One region of the Roseobacter denitrificans OCh 114 genome, then DNA from elsewhere that is predicted to be linked to it. Evidence: riboswitches for the same ligand, from Rfam matches in the RefSeq annotation. Region 1 holds a riboswitch; the other holds the start of a gene.

What was found. Region 1 has a riboswitch for thiamine pyrophosphate ahead of thiD (bifunctional hydroxymethylpyrimidine kinase/phosphomethylpyrimidine kinase). Riboswitches for the same ligand answer to the same signal wherever they lie in the genome.
Region 2: linked by a shared signal. The riboswitch ahead of thiM (hydroxyethylthiazole kinase) and the one ahead of thiD (bifunctional hydroxymethylpyrimidine kinase/phosphomethylpyrimidine kinase) in region 1 are both predicted to bind thiamine pyrophosphate.

Annotation. Positions count from the first base shown of each region.
Region 1 is NC_008209.1:717,920-722,011, forward strand. Features, by position in the region: gene RD1_RS03405 (dihydrodipicolinate synthase family protein) at 1-406, opposite strand, end outside; gene RD1_RS03410 (PfkB family carbohydrate kinase) at 505-1,374, shown strand; partial or broken gene RD1_RS21240 (hypothetical protein) at 1,655-1,938, shown strand; TPP riboswitch at 2,121-2,224, shown strand; gene thiD (bifunctional hydroxymethylpyrimidine kinase/phosphomethylpyrimidine kinase) at 2,281-3,060, shown strand; gene RD1_RS03420 (FAD-dependent oxidoreductase) at 3,057-4,037, shown strand; gene thiS (sulfur carrier protein ThiS) at 4,015-4,092, shown strand, end outside.
Region 2 is NC_008209.1:3,472,692-3,476,783, reverse strand. Features, by position in the region: gene tenA (thiaminase II) at 15-701, opposite strand; gene thiD (bifunctional hydroxymethylpyrimidine kinase/phosphomethylpyrimidine kinase) at 755-1,564, opposite strand; gene thiE (thiamine phosphate synthase) at 1,561-2,205, opposite strand; gene thiM (hydroxyethylthiazole kinase) at 2,202-2,975, opposite strand; TPP riboswitch at 3,023-3,111, opposite strand; gene RD1_RS16600 (TRAP transporter substrate-binding protein) at 3,377-4,092, shown strand, end outside.

The DNA of each region.
Region 1 (4,092 bases):
GAATGAACTTGGCCCGTGGATCGGCCTGCGCGAAAACATGTGCATGCCACTCGCGCAGACCTGCATCGCCGGGCGCGGGAAAGTAAAACGGTGGCAGAAGCAGAAATGTATTGATTCCATACGCGGCGGCCTGATCAATTTGCGCTAGGGCGTCGCCGGTCGATGTTGCGCAAATGCCAGCAAAAATCTGCTCTGCCGGGATGCCTGCGTTGGTCATGGCGCCAAACACAGCCGGACGTTCGGATAGCGCAATGGATGCGCCTTCGCCAGTGGTGCCGAACAGGGTGACGCCGCGCGCGCCGGCGGCCATCACATCCGCAGCATGGCGCGCCATAAGAGCAGTATCAATTGGACCGGCAGCAGTGAACGGCGTCAAAAGTGCCACTGAAATCCCGATGTCGGCCATTTTTCCCCCGTGTAAATACTGATAAGTTCACCAGCTGCGCGTTGACTGTCAAGCTAACATGTTAGACTGTTGTTGAAAATAGTCACTTAGGTCTTGCAGTGCCCCATATCCTCTGCGCCGGTCTGATTACCGTTGATTTTACATTTGAGACAGATGGTTTCCCAGTCGAGGGAAACAAGCACCAGGCGCGGATGTCGCGTATGATGCCCGGCGGTGGTGCGTTGCTGGCAGCCTCTGCGATTGCAAAGCTTGGTGGACGTGTGGATCTAAAAGGCTGCGTCGGCGATGACGCGTTAGGCGCGCATGTGCGGGAAACCCTTTGCGCACGGGGCATTGGCACGGACCACCTACAAACGATAGCGGGCACGGGTACAGCGCGATCCGCCGTGATCGTCAGCGATGCCGGTGAGCGCACAATCATCAACCACCGCGCGCAAGCACTGTTTCCTGAAACGCCTGACATCCAATTTGATCATGATGCCGCCCTGGTCGATACCCGCTGGCCCGGCGCTGCCGTTCGTATCTTGCGAGCGGCGCGGATGGCCGGAAAATTGGGTGTGATTGATGCCGAAAGCCCGGTGCGCCTGTGTCACGAAGCTCTGCCATTGGCGAGCCACATCATTTTTTCCGAACAGGGCTTGAGCGATTATGCCGGGGCCTGCGACGCGGCAGCCCTGTCAGATGTCGCCCATGAACTGGGTGTCTGGGTTGCAGTTACCCGCGGGGCGCGCCCGGTCTTGTGCCATGATGGTGTAACCTTGACGCAGGTCTTGCCTTGTAAGGTGGATGCTGTGGATACTCTGGGCGCGGGTGACGTGTGGCATGGGGCTTTCACGCTCGCCCTTGCGCGCGGCGAAACTGCGGTTGCGGCGGCAAAATTTGGTAACGCAGCGGCGGCTGCAAAAGTGACGATGCCCGGGGGTCGTATGCCAGATCAGACAGACGTGGCGGCTTTCCTTGACTGTTGATCTGAGGTGTCGGCGGCTGTGCTCACGCCAACTTGGTGCCGCATCGCGTTCATAGCGGTGCGGATGATTTTTAAATCGCATGCGGACAGGATGACGGCGGTCCTCGATCCTGATGGCATTGTCTATCTGCAAGGCAGTGATCCGCGTGTTCAGAACCGGCATATAACTTTCCGACAGGGTGCTAAGGTCAAACCCACAGCTGGCTGGCCCGCCGCCTCACAAAGCTACACGGGCGCCATGAGTGATGTCTTGCCATCTGTCGTAATCTGCCAGAGCGGTATTGCCAAGTTGCGAGCGTTTCGAAGACGGCTACAGGTGGCAAGTTAACATTCCATCCCGCCCGCCGCGCCTGAAGGGTTTTTGCTCCCTTCGTGAGGTCATTGCCTACGCGGTCTGGGCATACCATCGGTTTGCTTTGAGTAGTGCAGTCAAAGACATTTGCGCGGAACGGCATATCATCGTGAGCCGGAAACCATTCCACTCTGCGTCAATTGATTTGGCGCAGATTTTACCGCCTGCATCCGGCGCGTCCGCCCCAAGCCGAACGACAAATGGCACGTGGACGCGACTTACATCCGGGTCGGCGGGAAATGGCGATATCCATGGCGGGTGGGCGTCGCGTGGTAGAAAATTCATAGTCGTGACCAATTTTCTTTTCCGAAGCCCAATTTCGTAAACATTCAGAACAATCCTCGCGAGGTCATTTATCCGTTTGACGCTTCTGCGCGATCAATTTAGAGGTGCACTCATATCTGTTGGGGTGCCCATAACCGGGCTGAGATGCACAAGCTGCAAACCCATTGAACCTGAACCGGTTAGGACCGGCGGAGGGAACAGCTTGCGGAACTCGCATCCGTTTTGTCCTGCTCCCTTCAGCTTCCTGACCCCTAAACCGAGGGCTACGACATGGTAGCAAGGGCGTTAACGATTGCTGGTTCCGACTCTGGTGGCGGGGCTGGTATTCAGGCCGACCTCAAGGCTTTTTCGGCTATGGGGGTTTATGCCGCCTCCGTTGTGACGGCGGTTACCGCACAGAACACCACAGCCGTTACAGCCATTCATCCTATCCCGGACGGGGTCGTCGCTGCGCAGATCAAAGCCGTTCTGAATGATATCGATATAGACGCGATCAAGATCGGGATGCTGGGCACACCGTCGCTGATCGCAGCCGTAGCGGATGCGCTGGCCGGCTATGATGGGCCGGTTGTGCTTGATCCTGTGATGGTTGCTAAATCAGGTGATACGCTGCTGGCCGATCATGCGATAAATGCGCTGAAATCTTCACTTTTCGGACGCGCGACCCTGCTGACACCTAACCTGCCTGAAGCGGCGAAACTGGTTGGCGCGGGCAGCACGCAGTCGCAGGCGGCCGCCCTTCTGGAGCATGGCGTCGGTGCAGTTCTGATGAAAGGCGGACATGCAGACGGAGAGACCTGCACCGACCATCTTGTCTCGCAAACAGGAACGCAAGAGTTTTCGGCCCCACGGGTGAATACACCTAACACCCACGGCACGGGATGTTCCTATTCCTCTGCGATCGCGGCGGGTCTCGCGCAGGGTATGGCGTTGAGCGATGCGGTATCGCGTGCGCACAGGTGGCTACATCAAGCGATTTTGCATGCCGATGACTTGCACGTCGGGCAGGGCCATGGGCCCGTTCATCACTTTCACGCGTTTTGGAAATGAGCGGCCCATTCACCATTCTGGGTGGCGGCGTTTGCGGGTTGGCAGTGGCGGCAGAATTGTCGTCACGCGGCGCGCAGGTCACACTCATTGATCCCAAGGGCGCGCCCGGCGATCATGCCTGTTCTTGGTGGGCCGGCGGCATGCTGGCGCCCGATTGTGAAGGCGTGAGTGCTGAGCCCGAGATCATGCGTCAAGGCCGCAAAGCGGCAGGGTGGTGGGAAAGCCAAGGCGGGATTGTAAATCACAAGGGCACGCTCGTTGTTGCGCTTAATCGCGATCAAAGCGATCTGGCAACTTTTGCGCGCCGTGCGCCGACCGCGACATCGCTGACAAAAACGCAGATCGCCGAGTACGAGCCGCTTTTGGCGGAACGTTTTTCCAAGGCGCTGTTCTTGGCAGATGAGGGACATCTTGACCCTCGTGCAACACTGACCGGATTGCATGCGCGGCTGGAGCAAAGAGGCGTGGGCTTTGGCGGCAATACCAACGGTCAGGTAATCGACTGCCGCGGGTTTGCTGCGCGCGATACCCTCACGGATTTGCGCGGCGTGAAGGGCGAGATGCTTGTGGTCCGCTGCCCCGATGCGACGCTGTCGCGCCCCGTGCGGCTGCTTCACCCGCGATTTCCACTGTATATCGTGCCGCGTGGCGACAATGTCTTCATGTTGGGTGCGACCCAGATCGAAACCGGCGAACGCGGGCGCGCGACGCTGCGGTCTGTTATGGAATTGATGAATGCGGCCTACGCCCTGCACCCCGCTTTTGGTGAGGCAGAGCTGTTGGAAATTGGCGTGGATGCACGCCCTGCCTTTCCAGACAACCAACCGCGCATCCGGCGGATTGGTGATGTGATTTATGTAAACGGTCTGTTTCGGCACGGATTTCTGCTTGCACCTGCACTAGCGCAGATGACGGCGGACCTGTTGCAAAAGGGCAAGATACCGGAGGTTTGGTATGAAGATCATCGTGAACGGTGAAGCACTTGAGACAGGCGCGCCCACACTGGCCGCGCTCTTGGAAGAGCTTGGGAAG
Region 2 (4,092 bases), 1.4 Mb from region 1:
CCAGCGCGTTTTCATCACTTGCCGCGCAAGCCCATGTCCCAAAAACCGATCTCCAGCCGGGTGGCGGTGGTAAAGCGGGTTTGCAATTGCGGCCAGCGCACAGATGCGCTTGGGTCCGGTCCCAGACGGCGCGCGACGGCGGCGTCCAACAAGGCCCCGACCGATCGCATGGCGTCCTGATACCCTGCGTCTGCATAGGTGGTGATCCAGTCGCCATAGGGCGTGTCGGGCGCGGCCGTGGCGGCCAGTCGTGTTCCGATTTCGCCATAGCCGAAACAACAGGGGGCAAGTGCCGCCAACAGGTCAAGCAAATCCCCCTGCAGCCCTGCATCCATCACGTAGCGGGTATAGGCGAGGTTTTCGAACTCTTCACGGGCGGCAAATAGGGTCGCTTCGTCAATGCCCTCTGCGGCGCAGGTTTTCACATGGAGGGCCATCTCGTGATTGACCAGCGCATCAACGGTGCGGGCTGCATACCTCATCTCGTCGAGCGTCTCTGACTTGACCACGGCCAGCGACCACGCCCGGGCGAAATGAACAAGGAACACGTAATCCTGAACAAGGTAGTGGAGAAACGCGCGGCGCGGCAGCGTGCCATCTCGCAGACCTTCGACAAAAGCGTGGTGGGTATAGGCATGCCATGGCTCAGGGCATCCGTCACGCCAAAGCGCGAAAGTCTCGCCATAGATGGATTTGGTCATGTGATGGTCCTTTTGTCGGGTGTGTTCAACAAAGACGGGGGGTCAGAAACCCTTCACGTCCTTTGGGAATAAAACGATGCCAAATGGTGCGTGGGGCCGTGGCCGGTCCCGACAGACAAGGCGTCTGCCGCCGCGATGGCCTGTGCGACATAGGATTTGGCTGCGGACGCAGCTTTGGCCGGGGGGTGTCCTTTGGCCAGTTGCGCAGCCAGGGCCGAGGACAGGGTACAGCCGGTGCCATGGGTGTTTTGCGTGGCGGTGCGCTGTGCATCAAACCATGTCACGGTCTCGGCGGTCACAAGGCAATCGGGGCTTTCAGACCCCTCAAGATGCCCGCCTTTCATCAGCGTCGCTTTGGGGCCAAGCGCGCAAAGGGCGGCACCTTGTTTGGCCATGTCATCGCGTGTTTTGGCGATGTCGGTGCCAAGCAGATGTGCCGCTTCGGGCAGGTTGGGTGTCAACACGGTCGCGATCGGCAAAAGCGCGCAGCGCAGGGTATCGACCGCCTCCGGTTCCAACAAGGCCGCGCCCCCTTTGGCAATCATCACCGGGTCAAGCACGATGGGAATATCGCCGTGGCCCTGCAACGCATCTGCCACAGCGGCTGCGATCACGGCATTGGCGATCATGCCGATCTTCACCGCATCCACACGGATGTCGTCGAAGATGGCTTTGATCTGGGCCTGCACAAAGGCGGGCGGGATCAGGTGAATGCCGCTCACGCCTTGCGTGTTCTGTGCGGTCAAAGCTGTGATGGCGTTCATGGCAAAGGCGCCATTGGCGGAAATGGCCTTGATGTCGGCCTGAATGCCTGCGCCTCCGGAAGGGTCAGACCCGGCGATACTGAGGACGTTGGGTATCATGCTTTATGCTCCGGTTTGAAACTATGAAAAGCGCCAGCCGCCGCCTGTGGATCGGGCTGACCACAGATGGCGGACACGACGGCCATGCCATCGGCACCGCTGGCCGCGACGGCGTTGGTATGGTCGTGTTTCAGACCCCCGATCGCGACAGTGGGCAGGGGCGACAGCGCGACCAGACCCGCCAGCCCGTCAAAACCGATGGGCTGCGCGTGGTCATCTTTCGTTGCCGTCCCAAAAACGGGCCCCAGCCCGAGGTAGTCCACCAGCGTGGGGTCTGCATCGCGCACGGTTTGCGCGGTTTCGCAGGACAGGCCCAGAATTCTGCCGGGGCCAAGCATCGCGCGTGCCTCAGCGGGGGTAATGTCGCCCTGACCGATATGCGCACCGTCCACATCTGTGGCCACGGCGGCGACGACATCATCGTTGATGACCAGTGGCACGCCGCTGCTCTGCAGGGCATTCTTGAGCGCGATGGCAAGCTCAATGCGCTCTGGGGTCTTTGCGTGTTTGTCGCGCAACTGCACCATCGTCACCCCTCCGGCCACGGCACGCTGAACCGTGTTCATAACACCGGCCTCGGCGCAAAGCTGCGGGTCCGTCACGAGATAAAGCCGCAAACGGTCTTTGAGCAGCCCCGTCATCTTATGACCTGCGCCAGTTCAAAAGGTTGCGTATTGGCAAGCGCGTCCAGAAAATGCATCTGGAAACTGCCCGGCCCGTCGGCGCGCTGTGCAGCCGTGCTGCCTGCTACCTTGAAATGCGCAAGTGCGGCCAGCGCTGCGTCAAAGGCCGGGCCTGTGGCCGCATATGCGCCCATCAGCGCCGTCTGTGAACAGCCCAAAGCCGTGACCTGCGGCATCAGGGACGAGCCGCCGGAAACCTGCGCTTCCCGCGTGCCGTCGGTCAGATAATCAACGGGTCCGGTGATTGCGACGACTGTGCCGAACTGTGCCGCCAGCTTTTTCGCCGCGCCTTGTGCTGCGTCTACACTGTCCCCGCTGTCCGCACCTTTACCGGCCCCCGTTTCCCCGGTCAGCGCCAGTATCTCGGAGGCATTGCCGCGCAGGATCGTGGGGCGCTGCGCAAGCAGTTGCTGGGCCGCTTCTCTTCGATATACGGAAATGAAATGTGCAACAGGGTCCAGAACCCATGGGATGTTTTGCGCGCTCGCTGTTGCTGCCGCCGCCATCATGCTGGCCTGCCAGGGGGTGGAAATCGTTCCGATGTTGATCGTCAGCGCACCGCAAATCGGCGTAAATTCGGCAATTTCTTCGGGGGCGTGCACCATGGCAGGCGATGCGCCCGCTGCCAGGACCACGTTCGCGGCGATGTTCATCGCCACGTAATTCGTTATGCAGTGCACCAAAGGGTTCTGGTCGCGCAAAGCCGTCAGCAGGTCGTGTGGAGCCATCTGTTTTCCTCGTTTCGCGGGCGAAAAGAGGCGTGATCCATGTAGCATAAATGCTCATGTGACCTCCCTCCGCCAGCATTATCTGGTTCAGGTTCAAAGGGTACGTCTCAGCTTTTCAGCGCCCCTGGTGATGCGACGGCTATTTGTTTTCGCGCGCGTCGTCAAACGGATTTGGCCCAAAGCGATTTATTCGGCGGCCGACACGCGGCCCGCTGCAGGACGCGCGCCAATCTGCACATCCCTGCCGCTTGAGGCGACGCCTTGCGATCCGCCGACGGGAAGGTTTATCCGATTGCACCCGGTTTAGTAAGTAAACAGTTGTTGCGTTATCGGTCGGACTTGACCCATACTGAGTGTATAGGGCGACGTTTGAAGAGCCGCCATAAAACTGGGAGGATTTTATGAAATACCTTGCTGTAGCAACATGCATTGCATTGGCGTCGGGGGCCACGACGACTTCGGCGACCGAACTCGTGGGCGCTGTGCAGTTTGATGAAAACCACGCCTTTACAAAAGCGCTTAGAGAATTCGAGCGTGTTGCAGGTGAATGCTCCGGGGGGTCGCTGACGTTTGATCTGCACCTGAACTCAGAGCTTGGACTTGAGAAGGATTACTTCGAAAACATGAGCCAGGGCATTGCGGTGGATTACGCCATTGTCAGCCCGTCGCATATGTCGACCTTTTCGCAAAAGGCACCCTTAATGGACATGCCGTTCCTGTTCCGCGACCTTGATCACTGGAATGCGGTGATGGAACAGGATGCGCTCGCGCCCCTTGCCGCGGATGTTTTGGCGCAGGCGGATGTGCGGCTGATCGGCTATGCGGGCGGTGGCACGCGCAACCTGATCGTAAACAAGCCCGTGACCACGATGGAAGAACTCGAAGGGCTGCCGATGCGCGTCATGGGAGCACCGATCCAGACCCGTATTTTCGAAGCCATCAAGGCGGCCCCCTCGGTCATCGCCTACAGCGAAGTGTATAACGCCATCCAGACCGGCGTGATCGACGCGGCTGAAAACGAGGCCGCAGGCATCGAACAGATGAAGTTCTATGAAGTCGGGCCGGAAATTTCGCTGACGCGCCATGCGATCACGGTACGTCCGATTGCGTTTTCGAA